DNA from 4 places in the Massilia violaceinigra genome. Region 1 is predicted to be linked to each of the others. Evidence: riboswitches for the same ligand, from Rfam matches in the RefSeq annotation. Region 1 holds a riboswitch; each other region holds the start of a gene.
The links. A riboswitch is a leader RNA that binds a small molecule or an ion and turns the genes downstream of it on or off. The one in region 1 is predicted to bind cobalamin.
Positions count from the first base shown of each region.

Region 2: linked by a shared signal. The riboswitch ahead of CR152_RS21665 (TonB-dependent receptor) and the one ahead of CR152_RS31820 (TonB-dependent receptor family protein) in region 1 are both predicted to bind cobalamin.
Region 3: linked by a shared signal. The riboswitch ahead of CR152_RS21475 (TonB-dependent receptor) and the one ahead of CR152_RS31820 (TonB-dependent receptor family protein) in region 1 are both predicted to bind cobalamin.
Region 4: linked by a shared signal. The riboswitch ahead of CR152_RS06320 (TonB-dependent receptor plug domain-containing protein) and the one ahead of CR152_RS31820 (TonB-dependent receptor family protein) in region 1 are both predicted to bind cobalamin.

Region 1 covers NZ_CP024608.1:7,362,125-7,366,633, reverse strand. The annotation lists gene CR152_RS31825 (M1 family metallopeptidase) at 1-1,859, opposite strand, end outside; cobalamin riboswitch at 1,977-2,125, shown strand; gene CR152_RS31820 (TonB-dependent receptor family protein) at 2,205-4,208, shown strand; gene CR152_RS31815 (cobalamin-binding protein) at 4,208-4,509, shown strand, end outside.
Region 2 covers NZ_CP024608.1:5,010,690-5,015,198, reverse strand. The annotation lists gene CR152_RS21665 (TonB-dependent receptor) at 1-1,983, opposite strand, end outside; cobalamin riboswitch at 2,170-2,387, opposite strand; gene CR152_RS21660 (hypothetical protein) at 2,702-3,790, shown strand; gene CR152_RS21655 (hypothetical protein) at 3,808-4,500, shown strand; gene lnt (apolipoprotein N-acyltransferase) at 4,506-4,509, shown strand, end outside.
Region 3 covers NZ_CP024608.1:4,916,301-4,920,809, forward strand. The annotation lists gene CR152_RS21470 (DUF2946 domain-containing protein) at 1-13, opposite strand, end outside; gene CR152_RS21475 (TonB-dependent receptor) at 127-2,229, opposite strand; cobalamin riboswitch at 2,406-2,642, opposite strand; gene CR152_RS34710 (hypothetical protein) at 2,856-2,990, opposite strand; gene CR152_RS21480 (NAD(P)/FAD-dependent oxidoreductase) at 2,989-4,059, shown strand; gene CR152_RS21485 (substrate-binding domain-containing protein) at 4,426-4,509, shown strand, end outside.
Region 4 covers NZ_CP024608.1:1,397,430-1,401,938, forward strand. The annotation lists gene CR152_RS06320 (TonB-dependent receptor plug domain-containing protein) at 1-1,861, opposite strand, end outside; cobalamin riboswitch at 1,944-2,165, opposite strand; gene CR152_RS06325 (histidine phosphatase family protein) at 2,160-2,705, opposite strand; gene CR152_RS06330 (adenosylcobinamide-GDP ribazoletransferase) at 2,666-3,499, opposite strand; gene cobT (nicotinate-nucleotide--dimethylbenzimidazole phosphoribosyltransferase) at 3,509-4,509, opposite strand, start outside.

The sequences.
Region 1 (4,509 bases):
CTGCCGCCGTCGGCGAATTTGACCACCACGGTCTGCGCGACCGGCGCCCCGCGCCGCTCCAGGGTGACGCTGGTGCGCCACGCGCCCGCGCCGCCGGCCTTGGCCGACGCCTCCGCCTCGCTCGCGAAGTGCGCAATGCGGTCGTCCACGCTGGCCGTGCCGTACACCTGCTGCGCGAACGCGGCGTGGACGGCGGCGCGCTGGCCGCTCACCTCGGCCAGCGTCTCGCGCAGATCGGCGATGCTCGGATGACGGAACTTCCAGCGCCGGTAGTATTCCTTGAAGGCGCGCCCGGTTGCCTCCTTGCCGATGCGTGCCTCCAGGTCGCGCAGCACGGTGGCGCTGCGCACGTACACCGGGCCAATGCCCTGCTTGCGCATGTGGGCGTTCTGTCCGAGCGGTTCCGCCGGTTCGGCGGGCACGGTGTCATAACGCTCGACGTCGAAGCCCTTGAACCCCGGCGCGATGCCCAGTGCCGCGAGCAGCGGCGGTCCAAGATACGCGTCCTTGCCGGTGTCGCGCAGCATGCGATGGTTCCAGAATTCGTTCAAGCCTTCGTCGAGCATCGGTTCTTCAGTCTCGTTCGACGCCAGGATGCCGTGGAAGTAACTGTGGCCGACTTCGTGGATCGTGACGAGATCAATGTCGAAGGCGGTGGCCGTGCGCGGCACCACCTTGTCGTAACCGTTGACGGTGATGAAGGTCGGGTACTCCATGGCGCCGGCGTTGTCGGCGTTCAGCGGCGGGATCACGATGGTCAGCGTCTTGTACGGATACGGTCCGAGCGTTGTCGAATAATAGGTCAGCGCCTCGGTGGCAGCTTTCAGCGCCGGCGCGGCGCTGGCCGCGCGGTCGGGCGGGAACAGTACCGACAGCGCAACCTGCGGGCTGCCCGGCGCGCTCCAGGTACCGCGCAGGGGCGGCGCCGTGCGATTGTCGGCGGTCCAGGCGAAATCGTGGACGTCGCCCTGCACGTAGTGGTGCGTGAGCATGCCGCCCCGTTCCACCGGTGGCCCCTGCAGTTCGCCGGTGGCGCCCACGGTGTAGGTCTTGGGCGCGGTGAGCTTGACATCGAAGCGGCCGAAGTCGGCGTAGAACTCGGTCTCGTGGTGATATTCATGCACGTTCCAGCGCGCCCTGGTGGCACCGCGTTCGCCCGGCAGCTCCAGCACCCCGATCTTGGGGAACCACTGGCCCACCAGGTGAAAGCTGCCGACATGGCCGGTGCTGGCCACCACGCGCGGCAACTGGGTCAGGAAAGCGATGTCGAAGCTGGTGGAAGCTCCGGGCGCCACCGGCGCCGGCAGGTCGAAGCGCACCACCGTCTCGTCGGTGGCGGGGCCGTTGTCGGGATGGACGAATGACCAGTCCACCCTGGCGCCGCCCTGGGTCACGCTGCGCAGGGTGATATGGCCCCATTCGCCGGGGGCGATGGTGGCGTTGTAGCCGGATGCGCGCTGCTCGGTGAAGAAGGTGCTGCCGGCGTTTTTGAAGGCGTTCATGTACAGGTGCAGGTAGACGCTGCGCACGGTCTCCTTGCTGCGGTTGCGCCAGGTGAGTTTCTGCTTGCCGTCGACCGTGTGCGCAATCGGGTCGAGCGTCGCTTCGATCCGGTAGTCGACCACGCGGTCCGACAGGGTCGCTTCGCTGCCGCTGCGCGGACCGCCCCACGCGTGCGGGGCGCTCGGCACGCTCACCGCGCTGGCCGAGGGCATGGCGAAGCCGATGCCGACGTCGGTCACCGGTTCCGGAATCGGCGTGATGGTGATGTCGGCCTGCGCCATCAGCTCGGCCCCGGCGATGGCCGCTGCCGCCAGCAGGAGCGCCCTCTGGGCCATGGTTCGGGTACGCGCTTGCATGCATTCTCCTGCGCCATCGGGCGCTTCGATTGGTAATGGGCCATACTGGTGGGCAGCCGGCCAGCCGCACAGCATGCCACAACGCCCGCCGGGCCGCGGTCCGGATGGCGACTCCGATTATAATGGCGCAGTTTTGGTGCCCGCCCGCGACTTCACGCCGGCAGTTAAACGGGAAACACGCAGTGTGCTGCCCCCGCAACGGTACTGCAAGCCGTCGTTCCTGACGCCTTGCAAGCCCGGATACCGGCCAAAACAGGTGGACACGATGCCGCGCAGCGCGCCTCTGTCCGTGCAATCCGGCTTGCGGGGACGCAAGCCAGGACTCTATTTTCTGAAGACGACATCATGATTTCTGCAGTATCGCCGCGCCGCGCGCTCTCCGCCAGGCCGCTCGCGCTGGTTTCCGCCCTGTCCCTGTGTTTCATGTCCAGCACCGCGCTGGCCGCCGATGGCCAAGCCCAGGCCCAGACCCTGCCCGCCGTGACCGTGACCGGCGCCCGCTTTGCCAGCGACCCGGCGCTGGCCCCGATCGGCGCGACCGTCATCAGCGCCGACGACATCCGCCGCGCCGGCGCGGCCGACGTCAACCAGGCCATCCGCCAGATCGGCGGCGTGTACGGCCGCCAGAGCTTGGACGGCTCGCCCGATTTCAGCCTCGACCTGCGCGGCTTCGGCACCAACAGCAGCCAGAACATGGTGGTCACGCTGGACGGCGTGCGCATGTCCGAAAGTGAATTGAGCAATGCGACCCTGTCGTCGATCCCGATCGAGACTGTCGAGCGCATCGAAATCATCCGCGGCGGCGCCAGCGTGCTGTATGGCGAAGGCGCCACCGGCGGCGTGATCCACATCGTCACGCGCCGTCCCGAGGCCAATGGCCGGCGCGGCATGCTGCGCGCCGAAGCCGGCCAGTTCAACCTGCGCGACCTGCGCGCCGCCGTGGCCCAGTCGTGGAACGGGTTCGCGCTCGACGCCTCGGTCGGCAGCCAGCGCACCGACAATTACCGCGACCATAACAGCTTCGAGCTCGATACCTTCAGCGGCGGCGCCCAGTGGGCGTACCAGGGCGGCCGCGCCGGCCTGCGCTACGACCGCGCGCGCCAGGAATCGGACCTGCCGGGTGCCCTGAGCATGCAGCAGTTCCGCGACAATCCGCGCCAGGCCAGCACGCCCGACGATGTGGGCTCGCTCGATTCGGACCGCGTGACCGCGTTCGTGGAGCAGCGCGTCGGCAGCGTCGACCTGGCCGCCGAACTGTCGCGCCGCGAGCGCACCGTCCGTTCCACCTATTTCTACACCTTCGAGGGCGTGCGCGCAGCCTCGAAGTCGACCTACGACAGCGCCCAGACCCAGTTCTCGCCGCGCCTGCGCCACCTTGCGCAAATGGGCGGCATGCTCAATGAGCTGGTGGCTGGCGTGGACCTTGTCACGTGGTCGCGCGTGACCGAGTCGGACTACTCGAACGCCGACGCCACGCAGAAATCGCGGGCACTGTACGTGCGCGATGAACTCAAGTTCGGCGGTGCGCACAAAGCCCGCGTGGCTGTCGGCGCGCGCCGCGAACGCTTCGAGAAGGATGCCACCGACGAGCGCGCCTACGCCGCACCGTATGCCAGCAAGACCACCCTCAACGCCTGGGAAGTGCAGGGCAGCGCCAACGTCATGCCGATGGTAAACCTGTACGCCAAGGCCGGGCGCAGCTACCGCGTGGCCAACGTCGACGAGAACGGCTACCGTTCCTCCTCCGCCGTGCTGGCGCCGCAAACCTCGCGCGACCTGGAACTGGGCGTCGCTTACGGCGATGCGGCCATGGGCGCGAACGGGCGCGTGTTCCGCCATCAGCTGCGCAACGAGATTTTCTACGACCCGACCGTGAACGGCGGCTACGGCGCCAACACCAACCTCGACCCGACCGAGCGCAAAGGCGTGGAGCTCGATGTCCACGCCCGCATCGCGCGCGACTGGCGCGTGAGCGGCAACTGGCAGCACGTGCTGGCCCGCTTCACCGGCGGCCCGAACGCCGGGCGCGAAATGGTGCTGGTACCGAAGAACGTGGTCTCGGCGCGCCTGGCCTGGGTGCCGGGCAATGGCCACAGCGCCGACATCGGCGCTCAATGGGCCGGCAGCCAGCGTTTTGGCGCCGACTTCGCCAACACCTGCGGCGTGCGCATGGCATCAAGCACCACGTTCGATGCGCGTTACGCGCTCCAGGTCGGCGCCTGGGAATTCGCGGTGGCGGGCCTGAACCTGGCCGACAAGCGCTACACCAGCAATGCCTACGGCTGCAACAGCGGCATTTATCCGAGCGACGGGCGCCAGGTCAAGGTCTCGGCGCGCTACGACTTCTGATGCGCCAGCGCCTCGTCTTCGCCGTGCTGGCCCTGTGGGCCGGTCTGGCCGGCGCCGCCATCACGGTGGTGGACGACGCCGGCCGGCGCGTGGTGCTGGCCGCGCCGGCGCAGCGCGTCGTGTCGATGGCGCCGCACGTCACCGAGCTGCTGTTCGCGGCCGGTGGCGGCGCGCGCATCGTCGGGGCGATGAGCTACAGCGACTATCCGCCGGCCGCCCGAACCATTCCCCTTGTCGGCGACAACAGCCAGATCGACATGGAACGGGTGCTGGCGCTGAAACCCGACCTGCTGGTGGTCTG
Region 2 (4,509 bases), 2.4 Mb from region 1:
CAGCACATGGCGGCTGACCTGCCAGCCCAGGGTGGCGTCCAGCGTCGTATAGGCCGCAAGCGACTGCGTGTTGCCATTGTCGATGAAGCGCTGGCCGACGTAGCGCGCACCGGTGCCGGCGCGCCAGCCGCCGGCGCGGTAACTGAGCCAGAGATTGGCCGAGGACTTCGGCGCCCCGGCGGGTCGCTTGCCGGCCCGCGACGCGTTGCCGCTTTCGATCAGCCGGTCGAAGGCGGCGTCGGTGTAGACGCCATTCGCGTCCAGGCGCCATGCCGGCGCGAGGGCCACGCTGGCGCTCAACTCCGCCCCCTGCGACGATTGCGCGCCGCCCTGGACCGACAAGGCCGGGTTGGACGGGTCGCGCGTGATGATGTCATCCTTGCGAATGCGGTACAGCGCCGCGGTCCACTGCGCCTTGCCGCCGGTCAGCGACTGTTTCAGGCCGGTTTCAACCTGGCGCGACCGGGTCAGTTTATAGGCGCTGTTGGCCAGGTTCAGCGACAGCAGGCTGGTGACCGGATCGCTGCCGCTGCTGAGCTGGCCGTACAGGGAGGTGTCGTCCCCGAGTTTCCAGGTCAGGCCGAGCCGCACGGCGGTCGACTGCAGCGTCGAGGTGAAGCCGGCCGCCCCCAGCAGGCTGACGCGCCCGACCTTGTAACGATCATTGCGCAGGCCTGCCAGCAGCAACAGCGTCTCGCTGAGCGCATAGGAGTCTTCAGCATACAGCGCATTGCTGCGGGTGCGGGTTGTGAAATTCGGGCGCAAGAGGTCGGGGCTGTCGAACCGGCCCGGGTTGAACCCGGTCGGCGCCACGCTGGAGGCACCGCCGTACGGCGCGTTGTTGGTGTGGGTGAAATTGATGGTGGCCGCTTCCCACCCGGCAACGACCCGGTTGGCCCCGGCATTCCAGCGCGCTTCGAGGCGGTTGCCGCTTTGTTCCTGATCATGGCCGATGGCGATGTAATCGCTGCGCTCGACCACCTTCGCTTGCGGGTCATAATCATAGGTTTCGGCATTGCGCCAGTGGCGGCGCGCTTTCATATACACGAGTTCGTCGGTGACGGTGAGGGCCGGCGATACGCGCCAGCTAAGGCGGACCAGCGCCTTGTCGTCGTCGAAGCCGATGTCGGCGTCGCCCACGTTGTAGTTTTGCTTGCGCAGTGCGCGCGCCAGAGCGCCATTGATCAGCGGTGTGCCGAAGTAGCGCTGCGGTTTCTGTTCCAGATGGTCGAGCTGCATGGCAAGGTCGATGGCGGGCGTCAAGGCATAGGCCAGGCTGGTGAGTACCTTGCCGTGGCGCGCATTGCCCCGCTCGATCAGCCCGTCGCTGCGGTCCGCATAGGCGTCGACACGGAATGCGCCGCTCTCCCCCAGCGCACCGGTGACGCCGACGCCGGCGCGCAGGGCGCGCCCGCCGCCGATGCCGGCCATCGCTTCGAGCGAGGTGGCGCCTGCCGGCGCCTTGCGCACGGCATTGATGGTGGCGCCGGTGGTACCGCTGCCGTGGACCACCGAACCCGGGCCGCGCAGCACTTCGATGTACTCATAACCCCACGGATCGGACGGATAGGTTGCCGTGCCCGAGCCCACCTGCGGGCGCTGGCCGTTTTCCAGGATGGCGATGGCGCTATTGCCGCTGAAACCGCGCGCCGCGTAGCCGATGCCGTTGCCGGGCGAGCTGATATCGGTCAGGCCGGTGGTGCGGGTGACGGCATCCTTGAGCCGCACATCGCCGCGCGCTTCGATGCTGGCCGCGCCGAGCGACTCGACGCTGGCAGGCACGTCCTGCGCCGTCAGATCGAGCCGGCTGGCAGTGGCGTTCTGACGCTTCAGCCCCAGGCCCTCATCCTCGGCGGCGGCTTGAATGGTCACAGTCGGCATCACCGTGGTTTGCCCGGCCCAGGCAGCGGACGCGCACAGGAGTGCGACGGCGGCGACGATGGGGCGGATGGGGTTAGGACGAGTTTGGCTGGAATGCATCATGGAAGCGTCTGACATAGTAAATGACCGGGTCCCCGGCGGTGAAAGTTCGCGAAGGCGCACGCCCCCGCCACGGCACGCGCCACGCGCCAAGGGCGAACGGATACGCGTACGCCATTGGCGTGCGATTGCATCAGCAAAAAGAAAAAAGGACGAATAACTAACAGGCAACACCACACCCCGGGCGTTGCGCATGCATCGTGACTGGCCGGTCTTCTGGCTCGCCTTCATCCTTCCCTGGTCTTGCCTTCCCATGCGATGCACAGTGGCGTTCGATCAAAGTCGTCAGGCTTACAGCAGCGGGGGCTGCGCCGGACTGGCGCGAGATGAAAATCTCGTGCGTCACCGGCTTCCCGTTTCACCCTCCGGCCGACAAGCGGGAGGGCACCATTCACGTATTGGGGCGCATTTTACATTCGACAAAGCACATTTGTCACCCTATTGCTGCGCTGACGCGGGCGCACCGGGCCGCAGCGGCGCTGGCGGCGAGCGCTGGCGTCCGGCCAGGTTCCGGCACCGGCCAGCGCTGTGCGGGTCATGGCCGCCGTAGGGTGATCGCACTACACATTTACAACAAATTCACGCATTTTCAATATTTTATGTACAACACGAATGCTTAATTAGCACTGTTGTTCGTATTTGAAATACATTAAGAACACCGAGCTCAGGCTTACTGAATAGTCAGCCTGCATGCTGGGACCCACTATAAAGGAGACACTACATGAGCATTCGCTTTCGTCGTTCCTTGCACACTTTACTACCCGCACTCGCACTATTGGTCTCGTATTCAGAGGCAGCCGCCAGTACCATCAACCAGAACGCCTCGTGGACCATCGACCGGGCCGGCACTTCCACCAAGTACCGCTCCGTCGCCTACGGGGACTCGATCTATGCGGGTTTCAACGGCTCCGTCACCAGCGCGGCCAAATACGCGGCGCCAACGGTGAACGCGGAATACCTCTCTGCGCAGTGGGGCACGGACATCGAAAGCGTGCGCCGCACCAAGTCCGGTGCGATTGCCGAAGACGTGTACAACAATAAAATCGTGGCTGAGCGCTCGTACATGCAAGCCAGCAACACTCGCGTCGTCACCTTCGAGATGTGCGGCAACGATGGCTTGCAGGCGCGCGCCAGCTTCAAGAGCCAGACCGGCACCTGCAATTACAGCGGACTGACCGCGGCGGAAAATAGCTGCAAGAAGTACGTCACGGCCGCGATGGACTATATTAATGCCAACGCCTATGCGGGTGTGAAGCTGAAAGTGATCTCCAACCTGCACTACCCGGGCTATGCGGTGGACAATGTGCAGAGTACCTGCAAGGATGCCGCTACCGGCGCCACCGTGAAAATGCAGGACAAGTTCCTGCCCGCCCTGGCGCGGATGAACTTCATGATGTGCGACGTCGCGCGGCAAAAAGGCTTCCAGTGCGCGGACAACTTCGCCCAGTACATGGGCGCCGACTACGATAGCAACGGCGACGGCCGGATCGACGCCGAGGGGCTGCGCTATGTGAGCGGCGAGAGCGAAGCGAGCTATGTCAACCGCCTCACATCGGCACTGCGCTCGACGATCCGCGACGCCAACACGCACTTCGTATCGTCAAGCAGCAGCTACGATTACATCCAGTCGGACGACACCCACCCGACCTACAACGGCAGCACCTTCAGTTCCGGCCTGTTCGGCAGCACCACGGGCAGCGGCGCGCCCCGCTACACCACGTTTAGCGGCGGCAAGAGCCCGATCTGGAATCAGTACGGCCACGAGCGCATCGGCTGGGCGGTATCGACCTACAATCCGGCCACGCCGTAACTGCCAGGCGCCGATCCTTGGATACGCCTCCGCGTTCCAGGCCGGCAGCGGCCAGCAGCGAGAACAGCGCTGCTGGCCATGCCTGGGGCCCATCCCGGGGCCGCATTGCCATCGCGGTGTTGCTCTGCATCGCCGGCGGCGTCATGCTCACGCTCCTGTGGATGCCATCGCGCCGCGCGAGCGACGTCGCCGCCACGCCGGCGCCGTTGCCTGCGCAGGCGATGCCGCCGGCCCAGGCCCCGGTCCCGGCCACCGTGCCCGGCGCGCCGGACAGCACCATCCCGCGCAAGGAACAGGCGCGTGCGCCCGAGGGCGACGCCGACCCCACGCCCGACCTCAAAAGCTACGTTGCGCGCGGCGAGAATCCCAGCATGGCCGAAGTCATCGAACGTCTGCACCAGCGCGGCATCCACTCCGGCCTGGGCGCCTTTTCGCCGCCGGGAACCAGTCCGCCGCTGGTCGGGCTGGCGGTTCCCGAGGACTTTGTTTTACCGAAGGGCTACGTGCGCCATCACCAGGCAACCGATGACGGCCAGCGCATCGAAGCGGTCCTGATGTTCGCGCCCGACTTTCAATTGCTCGACGCTGCCGGCAAGAGCGTCGCCATGCCCAAAAACGGCATCGTGCCGCCCGAACTGGCGCCGCCCGGCATGCCGATCCGGCGCATCGTCATCCCCCCGGCAATCGCACAGACACGGCCTGGCCGCTGAACACCATGA
Region 3 (4,509 bases), 2.4 Mb from region 1:
GGTTCATGCGCATCGTCGCGCTGCTCTCATCGTTACGCCGCTCTCATCGTATACATGCGCGGATTGTAGCAGCGCCGATAAGCGCCGTAAACGGCGGCGTGCCGGCGCAGGCAGGTTCGCGGACATTCAGAAGCGCCACGCCAGGCCGGCGCGCAGGGTGCGCATTTCACCCGGATGGGTATGAATGTCGGCTACCGGTGCAGATTCGCCTGGCAACTGCGATGCGTAGTAATAGTCGATATCGCTCGCGCGGCGGTCCAGCAAATTGAGCACTTCAACGGTGAGCTTGAGGCGTGGCGCGAGCCGGTAGCCGAGCTTCATGTTGAGCAAGGTGGACGACGGCGAGCGCACCGCATCGTCTTCGACCAGTGCGCGCGGGCCGAAGTAGCGCAGGCGCACGCCGCCCGACCACGGGCCGGCGGCGCCCGACACGCCGAGCGAGGCGGTGCGGGTGATCGACCCGGGGATGAAGGCGCCGGCCGGATCGCTGTCGCGAAAGCGCGCGTGCGACCACGCCAGGTTGGCATCGATGATCCAGTCTTTGGCGGGCGTGTAAAAATTGGCCAGCTCGATGCCGTGCCGCCGGCTTGGGCGGCCTGCCTCGGTGGTGCCGGCGTCGCCGATGAAGATCAGTTCGGAATCGAGGTCGAGCTTCCAGGCGGCGATGGTGGTTTGCATGCCCGGCGCCAGGCCGGCCAGCCGCAAGCCCGCCTCTTCGCCCGTTCCCCGCACCAGCGGCGTGGCGGGCTTGATGTCCGCACCGTCGGCATCCACCGCCAGGCCGGTCTTGGGATCGACAGTGCCGGTGACGCCACGCCCGTCGTTGCTGTGGAATCCCCGACCCCAGTTCAGGTACATCTCCGCATTTTTCCCCAGCGTGAAAATCGCCGTGAACTTCGGACTGGTGATGCCGGCATTCACCTTGCCCGAGTTGGCGCTCGTGTCGCTGTGGACATCGAACGCATAGCGGTCGGCGCGCAGCCCGGCGACCGTGCGCAGCCATGGCGCCCAGACGGTGCTATTGGACAGATACAGCGCGCCGCTACGCTCCTTGACCCTGTCCTCGCGCACGGTCGAGCGGCGCTGGCGCGCCTGGCTCGCATACAGGCCGACCGGGGCCAGCCTGTCCTGGCGCAGCTGAACGCCGAGCGCTGTCTCGGAAGCGAAGGGGCCCAGTGCGTGGCGCCATGTGCGCTCCGCGTTCAGGCCGAGAACCTGCCGGCTTTCCGCCTGGTGGAACTGGTCGCCGTGCTCCGGATCGTCCAGTGCATAGGTAAAGTCGCTGAACAGGTCGAGCCGCGATTTGATGAAATAGGCATTGGCCCTGGCGCTGCCCGTGCCGTACTGGCGGCTCCACTCGCCCGACAGGCTGTAACGCGAGGTTTCGCCGCCATCCGTGGGAGCGAGCGTGCCATAGCGGCCGATCAGGCCGGCGTCGAGCGCGCGTTGCGGCACCTGATCGGTCGACGTCCACGACGAATGCATGCCCATCGCCGTCACCCGCACATCGTCGTCGCCGCGCCGCCAGCTGTACGACAGCACGCCGTTGACACGCTTGTAGTCTTCCGGCCTCTCCCACGGGCCATCCTGTCCCGCGCGTTCGAGGGCGTACAGCAGCGTACCGGTGGCAAGCGGGGTCGCGTTGGCGACCAGCGCGCGGCTGAAGCGGTTCTGGCCGGCCTCCAGGCTCAGCAAGCCTTGCTCCATCTGCCGCACGTAGTCGAAAGCGGCTGCGCCGGCCACGGAAAAATCGCCTTCCTCCGCGTAATAGGTGCCTTTTTTATACGCGATGGTGCTGACCAGCTCCGGAATCAGGAAATTCAGGTCCGAATAGCCCTGGCCGTGCGCATTGGTCGGCAAGTTGACCGGCATGCCCATGACCGAGGTGCGGAAATCGGTGCCGTGATCGAGATTGAATCCGCGCGCGAAATATTGATTGGCTTTGCCGTCCCCGGCGTGCTGGGTCACGATCAGGCCCGGCACGGCTTCGAGCAGCTCGCCCGTGCGCAGCAAGGGACGGTTTTCGAGCTGCCTGGCGGTCACGGTGCCCTGGTTGGCCGAATCGGCGACGCCGAGCGGTATCAGGCTGGCGGACACGCGCACTTGCTGAACGGAGGATGGGGTATCGCCGTCGACGGTGGCGTTGGCAAAGGCGGGCATGGCCAGCAGCAGCATCGGCGACAGCAGGCGCAGCCCGCGTTGCGAGGGGGCAGGGGTGGTATTTTTCACGAGTACTCTCTGTTAAGACCGGACAGGCCGGTCTGCTTTTTTGTACGGCGCACATCCCCGTGCACCGAGAAAAAAGAAGCTGCGGCCGACAGAGGCGCGAGAGTTGATGGAGATGAGGGAGCGACGGCGTTGCGCGCGGTCCCGGGCGATCCACAAACACGACAATTCCCGGCCGCTTGCTTCCATGCGTCCTGGCCGGTATCCGGGCTGACAGGTCAGATTGCCTCGCCTTCCCATGCCTGCGGCACAGTGGACCAAAGAGACAACCGGCCGCACGTCGTTGGACGACATGCGGCGCCTGTTTTACCGTTGCGGGGACAGCACACGTTTGCCGCTGGCATGCCAGCGCGTGTTTCCCGTTTAACTGCGGCCTTCAGAGCAAGGCCGCGAGCACCAAAACGTGGTAATCATAACGGCTGCTGATGTATATAGCAATGTTTCCATATGCAGCGACAGGCCGGGCACAAGGAAGCGCTACGCTTGCCGGCCACGCTGGAACCGATTGCACGGGCCTTGATTTGAGGATGGCCTGCGCCGGGGAAAGGGGGATGGATGGCTGTGCGGCGCCGGACAGCCTGGCGCGCCTCATTGCCGCATCAGGGGCAATGAGGCGGACAAACCGGCGCTTACCAGTTGTATTTCAAGGTCGCCCGTGCCGAGTGGGAAAGGCCCAGATAGCAGCTGTGGGTCGCGAAGCAGGAGGCGACATAGTCCTTATCCGCCACGTTGTTCACGTGCAGTTCGGCCATCCAGTCGTTCATGCGCCAGCCGGCGCAGGTCGTAGCGCAGCGCCAGGTCAAACAGGGTACGGGCGGGCACAGCGAAGCTGTTGATCGTGTCGCCCTGCGTCTTGCCGGTATAGCGCGCGCCCAAGCCCAGGCCCAGGCCGGCTCTGGCCCAGGGCCACGCGGCACGTGCGCGTCGGTCTCCCAATGGGACTCGGACACGCCGGCCTGGTTCGACCCGATTCGCGATCCGCATGGCGTCGGGTGGCACCTCGACCGCCTGCTGTTCGACGCTGGCGTGCGCGATGGCGCCGTGGAAGCGGGCGTGGCGCTGGTCGACTCGGTGCGGCAGCTGGCGCTGTCGCACGAGGGCGGGCGCTGGCGTATCGATGCGCAATGCCTGGGGCAGGGCGGTGCCGCCCCATCCCGTGGAATGCACCAGACGCCAGTGCTGGTCGATGCCAGTGGCCGAGGCATGGCGGCGGCCAGGCAGCTCGGCCTTGCCCGGCGCGGCCGCGACCGCCTGGTGTGGCTGTACGCGCACTTGCCGGTGGACAGGGATGACAAGGATCAGGCCACCCGTGTCTGCGCCGACGCGAACGGCTGGTGGTATAGCGTGCGTGTGCCGTCCGGGCAACGGGTGCTGGCATTTCACCTTGATAGCGACGATGCCGAGCTCAAGGCACTGCGCGATCCGTACCGTTTGCTGGCCAAAGCGCAGCGCCATGGCTTGCTGGCCGGGATCCGGCCGGCGACGATGGACTTTCCGGTGCACCTGCGGCCGGCCGGCGGGGGCGGGCTCGATCCAGGCGCCACGGCCGCGCTGCCCGACGGCTTTTTCGCGATCGGCGACGCGATGCTGGCGTTCGACCCGATTGCATCCCAGGGGCTGTTTAACGCCTTGGCCACGGCCGACAGTTGCGCCCAAGCGATCGGGCGCTATCTCGATGGCGTCGGCAATGCGCGCGCGCGCTACCTTGAGGAGATGCGCACGGTTGAAGCGCGGTATTGCCAGCGTCTCGGCGAAACCTACGCGGCAGTGAGCCGCTATGCCCGGGAGCGGTTCTGGCTGCGGCGCACTGCCGGCAACGCGGGCGCCCTTTGACGCGCGGCGGGGGCGGTATAGCCCTGTCCAGCCGATGATGTTTTCGATGGGGCTGGAACCGGCTCGGGCGAAAAACTCGCTGGAAATCAAGGGCTTGGCATTCCGATGTGTCATCGAGTGGGAATGAAGTGTGACGCAGCTTCCAGTGCGACCGTGATCCGGGCGCCTGACCTGAGAAATTAACACTCTGCTGGCGCCGGCCTTATCGCAGCTTTCCACCAGTACGACACATTTCACCGTCACCCGCTTCGCATTTTCGTGTGTCTTTCTTCCCGCGGCCGTACACTGATTTTGCCAGTTGATACATGGAAACTGTTCCAGGTGACGCTGTCGTTTCAGGTGATCGACCCACATAAACGACACACGATGAAAGCGCCCGCCTTCGTATTGCTCTCCCTTATGATCGCCAGCCTGGCCGGCAATGCCGGCGCCGAGGTGCTGGAAATTTCG
Region 4 (4,509 bases), 6.0 Mb from region 1:
TGCTGCCGTAGCGGATGCCGGCAAACACCTGGCGGCCGGCGGTGGCGTAAGTGCGCGCCAGTTCATACTGTTTGTCGGCGACGTTGTTCAACCGTAGCACGGCCGACCAGTCGGGCGCAAAGCGATACTCGGCAAACAGGTTCACCAGCCCGTAGCCGGGCAGCGTGTTGCGGTTGGCCAGGTCGTCGAAGCGCTTGCCGGACAGGTGCACGCCCGCGCCGGCAACCAGCGCCCCCGCCGTGTACTCGATGGCGAATTTGGCGTGGCGCTTGGCACGCCGCTGCAGGTTTTTGCCGGTGGTGTCGTCGCGCGGGTCTTGCAGGTCGAGCGAGCCGCTCATGTCGAAGGCGCCCATGCGGGTACGCGCGCCGAGGCTGATGCCCTCCAGGGTGGCGCGGTTGACGTTGTAGGCGCAGCCGTATGGATGCGTATCCTGCTGGACCGGACATATGATGGTGTTGACCAGCAGGTCTTGCAGGCGGTTGCGGTAGTAGACCGCGCTGGCTTCAAGCGTGCCATCGTTGTAATACACGCCGCCTTCGACGTTCTTGCCTTGTTCGGGCTTGTTGGCGTCGACCCCGTAACCGGGGTAATACAGTTCGTTGAACGTCGGTGCGCGAAAGCTGGTGCCGGCGCTGGCGTTCACGCGCAGCGCGCGCGTGAGTTTGTAGCCGTAGCCGACGCCGCCGGTGACCTTGTTGCCGTACTGGGTGCTGTCGTCGCGCCGCGCGCTGGCGCTGGCCAGATGGTTGCCGCGCTTGAGCGAGTAGGCCGCAGCCACGGAATTGGTCGCGCGGCTGGCGTTCAAGGCGCGCGTGGTGTCGGCGAACACGTCTTCCACCCGGCGTTCCAGAACCAGTTGCAGCAGGTCGCTACCCAAAGCGATGTCATTCTGCATGCTGTAGGCGTGCAGGCGCGTGTCGATACGGTTGCTGCTCGCCGCACTGGAGAAGTTGACCGATTTGTCGTCGGCCTCGGATGCCTGCAGGCTCACTTTCCAGTTGCGCGTGATCTCGTGTTTCGAGTACACGGCGATGTTGTCCATGTTCTGCACGCTGCGCACGTCGAAGGGACCCGCGCCCGCATCGTACTGCGACTTGAGGTGGCTGTGCAGGTACAGGAGGCCCGCTTCGTGGCCCTTGGCCAGCACGATGCCCAGCTGGCCGCTGGCGCTGTCGCGCGCATAGCCGTCGTTGTCCTGGTTGTAGGAGAAATTGCCCGGTTTGGTGGCCGAGAAGCCGTCATCCTTATCCTTCGACACACCGAACGCGTAGCTGATGCTGTTCTCGCCTTCGCTGGCGCCGGCCACGCCGAACGCCATCGAGCGCGCCTTGTCGCTGCCCGCTTCAACAGCGGCCGTGACGTTTGGCGCTCCGGCGCCGCGCCGGGTGAAAATCTGCACCACGCCGCCGATGGCGTCGGCGCCGTACATGGTGGCCAGCGGGCCGTAGACGATTTCGATGCGGTCGACGTTCGCCAGCGGCAGGGTGGCCCAGTTGGCGATGCCGATCGTGGACGAGCCAATGCGCACGCCGTCGACCAGTACCACGGTCTGCTTGGCGTCGCCGCCGCGAATGAACACTTGCGATGCGGTACCCGGACCGCCGTTACGCGTGATTTCGATACCGCGCTGCTTTTGCAGCAGTTCGACGACGCTGCTCGCACCGGAACGTGCGATGTCGGTGGCGCTGATCAGCACATGGTCGCTCAGCACCTCGCTGGACGGTTGCGGCGCGCGCGTGGCGGTGATGATGACGGCGGCACCGGCCGTATCGGCGGCGCTGTCGGCGAGGGCACAAGGGGAAGTAAAAGCTAGCGCGAGCGACGTCAGGGCCGCGTGGCGTACAACAGGAAAGGTCATGACAAATCTTCAGTGAATGCGATTGCGAGCAACCGGCCGACGTCCCCGTTGGCCAGATTGAAAAGGAACGCGCAAATCCTGCGCGTTCCCACCTGTCCTGGCCGGTATCCGGGCTGGCAAATGCGGCCGTCTCACCTTCCCATGCCAAATGCACAGTGGTCATACGAGGCGGCTCGTCGCCATGTCAGCGACATTTGCTTACCGTTGCGGGGGCAGCACACGTTGGCCTGTTGCAGGCTTCGTGTTTCCCAGTTTAACTGCGCTCATGGACATGGGCGCGGGCACCAAAACCCGATAATTATACACAGTCGATGATGACGGTCTCGCCGTAGGCGATGGCGTGGGGACGCTGCGCCGCTTCCAGCGCCATGGCCTCGGGACCCAGGCCGCGCGCGCGTGCCGACAGCAGGCGGATGGTGCCGGCGTGGCAGATGACGATGGCGCAGGGTGCCTGCGCGCGCATGCAGTCGGCATAAAACGCGGACACGCGCTGCGCCATGCCGGTCACGCTTTCGCCGCCGCCGGGGCGGTAGCGGGCCATGTCGGCGGCCCAGGCGTCGACGCCGGCACGGTCGATGTCGTCCCAGCGGCGCATTTCCCAGTCGCCGAAATCGAGTTCGGCCAGGCGCGCGTCATACCGCACCGCCGCGCCGCCGATTGACTCAGCCAGCATGGCACAGCGCCGCAACGGGCTGGAAAATACCGGTACGCCGGGGGGAAGGGTGGCGCGCAGGGCGGGCAGGGCCAGCGCCTGCAAATCAGGATCGACAGCGAGGTCGGTGCGCCCGTAGCACACGCCGGATGCTACTTGCGGCGCCAGGTGGCGTACCAGGTACAGGCGCATTCTAAGCCCCAGAGGCCGTGATGGAAAAACGCCAGCAGCGCCAGGTAAATGACCACTTCGGCCACTTGCTGCACGGCGCCCAGGCAGTCGCCGGTATAGCCGCCGATGCGGCGCAGGCACTTGGCGCCCAGCCACCACGCCACCAGCGCGGCCCCGGTCACGCTGGTGAGCAGCGCAAGCCAGGGCACCATGCCGGCCGTGGCCAGCGCCAGTGCAGGCACGCCAGCGCAGGCGCAGGCGATGCCGAATTCACGGTTGCTCATATGCTGGGCCATCGGCTTGGCCTTGCCATCGGCGCGCGCATATTCCATTTCCCAGATCAGGCTCACCGCCGCCAGGCGCGACAAGGGATGGGCGATGAACAGCGCGGCGATAGCGGCGGGTACGGAAAAAAAGGACAGCAGCGCGCATTTGAGCGCCACCGTCAGCCCCATGCCGACCGCGCCGTAGGTGCCGATGCGCGAGTCCTTCATGATCTCCAGCACCCGCTCGGTACTCAAGCCGCCGCCGAAGCCGTCGCACATGTCGGCCAGGCCGTCCTCGTGGAAGGCGCCGGTCAGGTAGATCGCCGCCGCCGTCGACAGCAGCACCGCCACCGGGGCCGGCCATAGCAATGACGCGCCGGCATACACCGCCGCGGCCACCGCCGCCACCACCACGCCGACCAGCGGAAAATAGCGCGACGCATGGTGCAGCCAGGACGGGTCGAATCCGACCCAGCCCGGAATCGGCACGCGGGTGAAGAATTGCAGCGCGATGAAGAACAGCCGGCACTGGTGGACGATGCTGGCCATGGTCTGTACTTACGCCGACTGGCCGCTGACGCGCGCCGACTGGAAGGTGGCCATCTCGCCGAGGAAGTTGACGGCCGCGTGCAGCAGCGGCAGCGCCAGGGCGCAACCGGTGCCTTCGCCCAGGCGCAGACCGAGGTTGAGCAGCGGCCTGGCCTTGAGGTGTTCGAGCATGCGCGCGTGGCCCGCTTCGTCCGAGCAGTGCGAAAATACGCAGTAGTCGAGGATGGCCGGCTGCATGCGCGCCGCCACCAGCAGCGCGCTGCTGACGATGAAGCCGTCGATCAGCAGCACCATGCGCCGCTCGGCCGCCTTGAGCATGGCCCCAACGATCATGGCGATCTCGAAGCCGCCGAAGGTGGCCAGGATGTCGAGCGGCTCGCTCATCTCGCCATGCAGGGCGACCGCCGCCTCGATCACGTCTTGCTTGTGCAGCACGCCCTCGGGCGACAAACCCGTGCCGGCGCCGACGCAATCGGCCACCGGCACGCCGGTCAGCTTGTGCATCAGCGCGGCGGCGGCGGTGGTGTTCCCGATTCCCATTTCGCCGAAGCCGATCACATTGCCTTCCAGGTTGCCGACGATGCGCATGCCGTGCGCCAGGGCGGCGGCGCATTCGGCCCAGCTCATGGCCGGCTTCTGGGCAAAGTTGGCGGTGCCGCGTCCGACCTTGCAGTCCATCAGGGCCACGCGTTTGCCGAAATCGTGGTTCACGCCGGCGTCGATGATCTGCAGCGCGCAGCCGTTCTGGCGCGCGAACACATTGATGGCCGCGCCCTTGGACAGGAAGTTCTCGACCATCTGCCAGGTGACGCTTTGCGGATAGGCCGAGATGCCTTCTGCCACCACGCCGTGATCGGCCGCGAACACGAGGATGGCCGGCTTGTGCAGCGCGACCTTGGTCGTTTGCTGGATCAGGCCAATCTGCCGGGCCAGCGTTTCGAGCGCGCCCAGGCTGCCCAGCGGCTTGGTCTTGTTGTCGATCGCTTGGGCCAGTTCGCTGGCCAGCAATG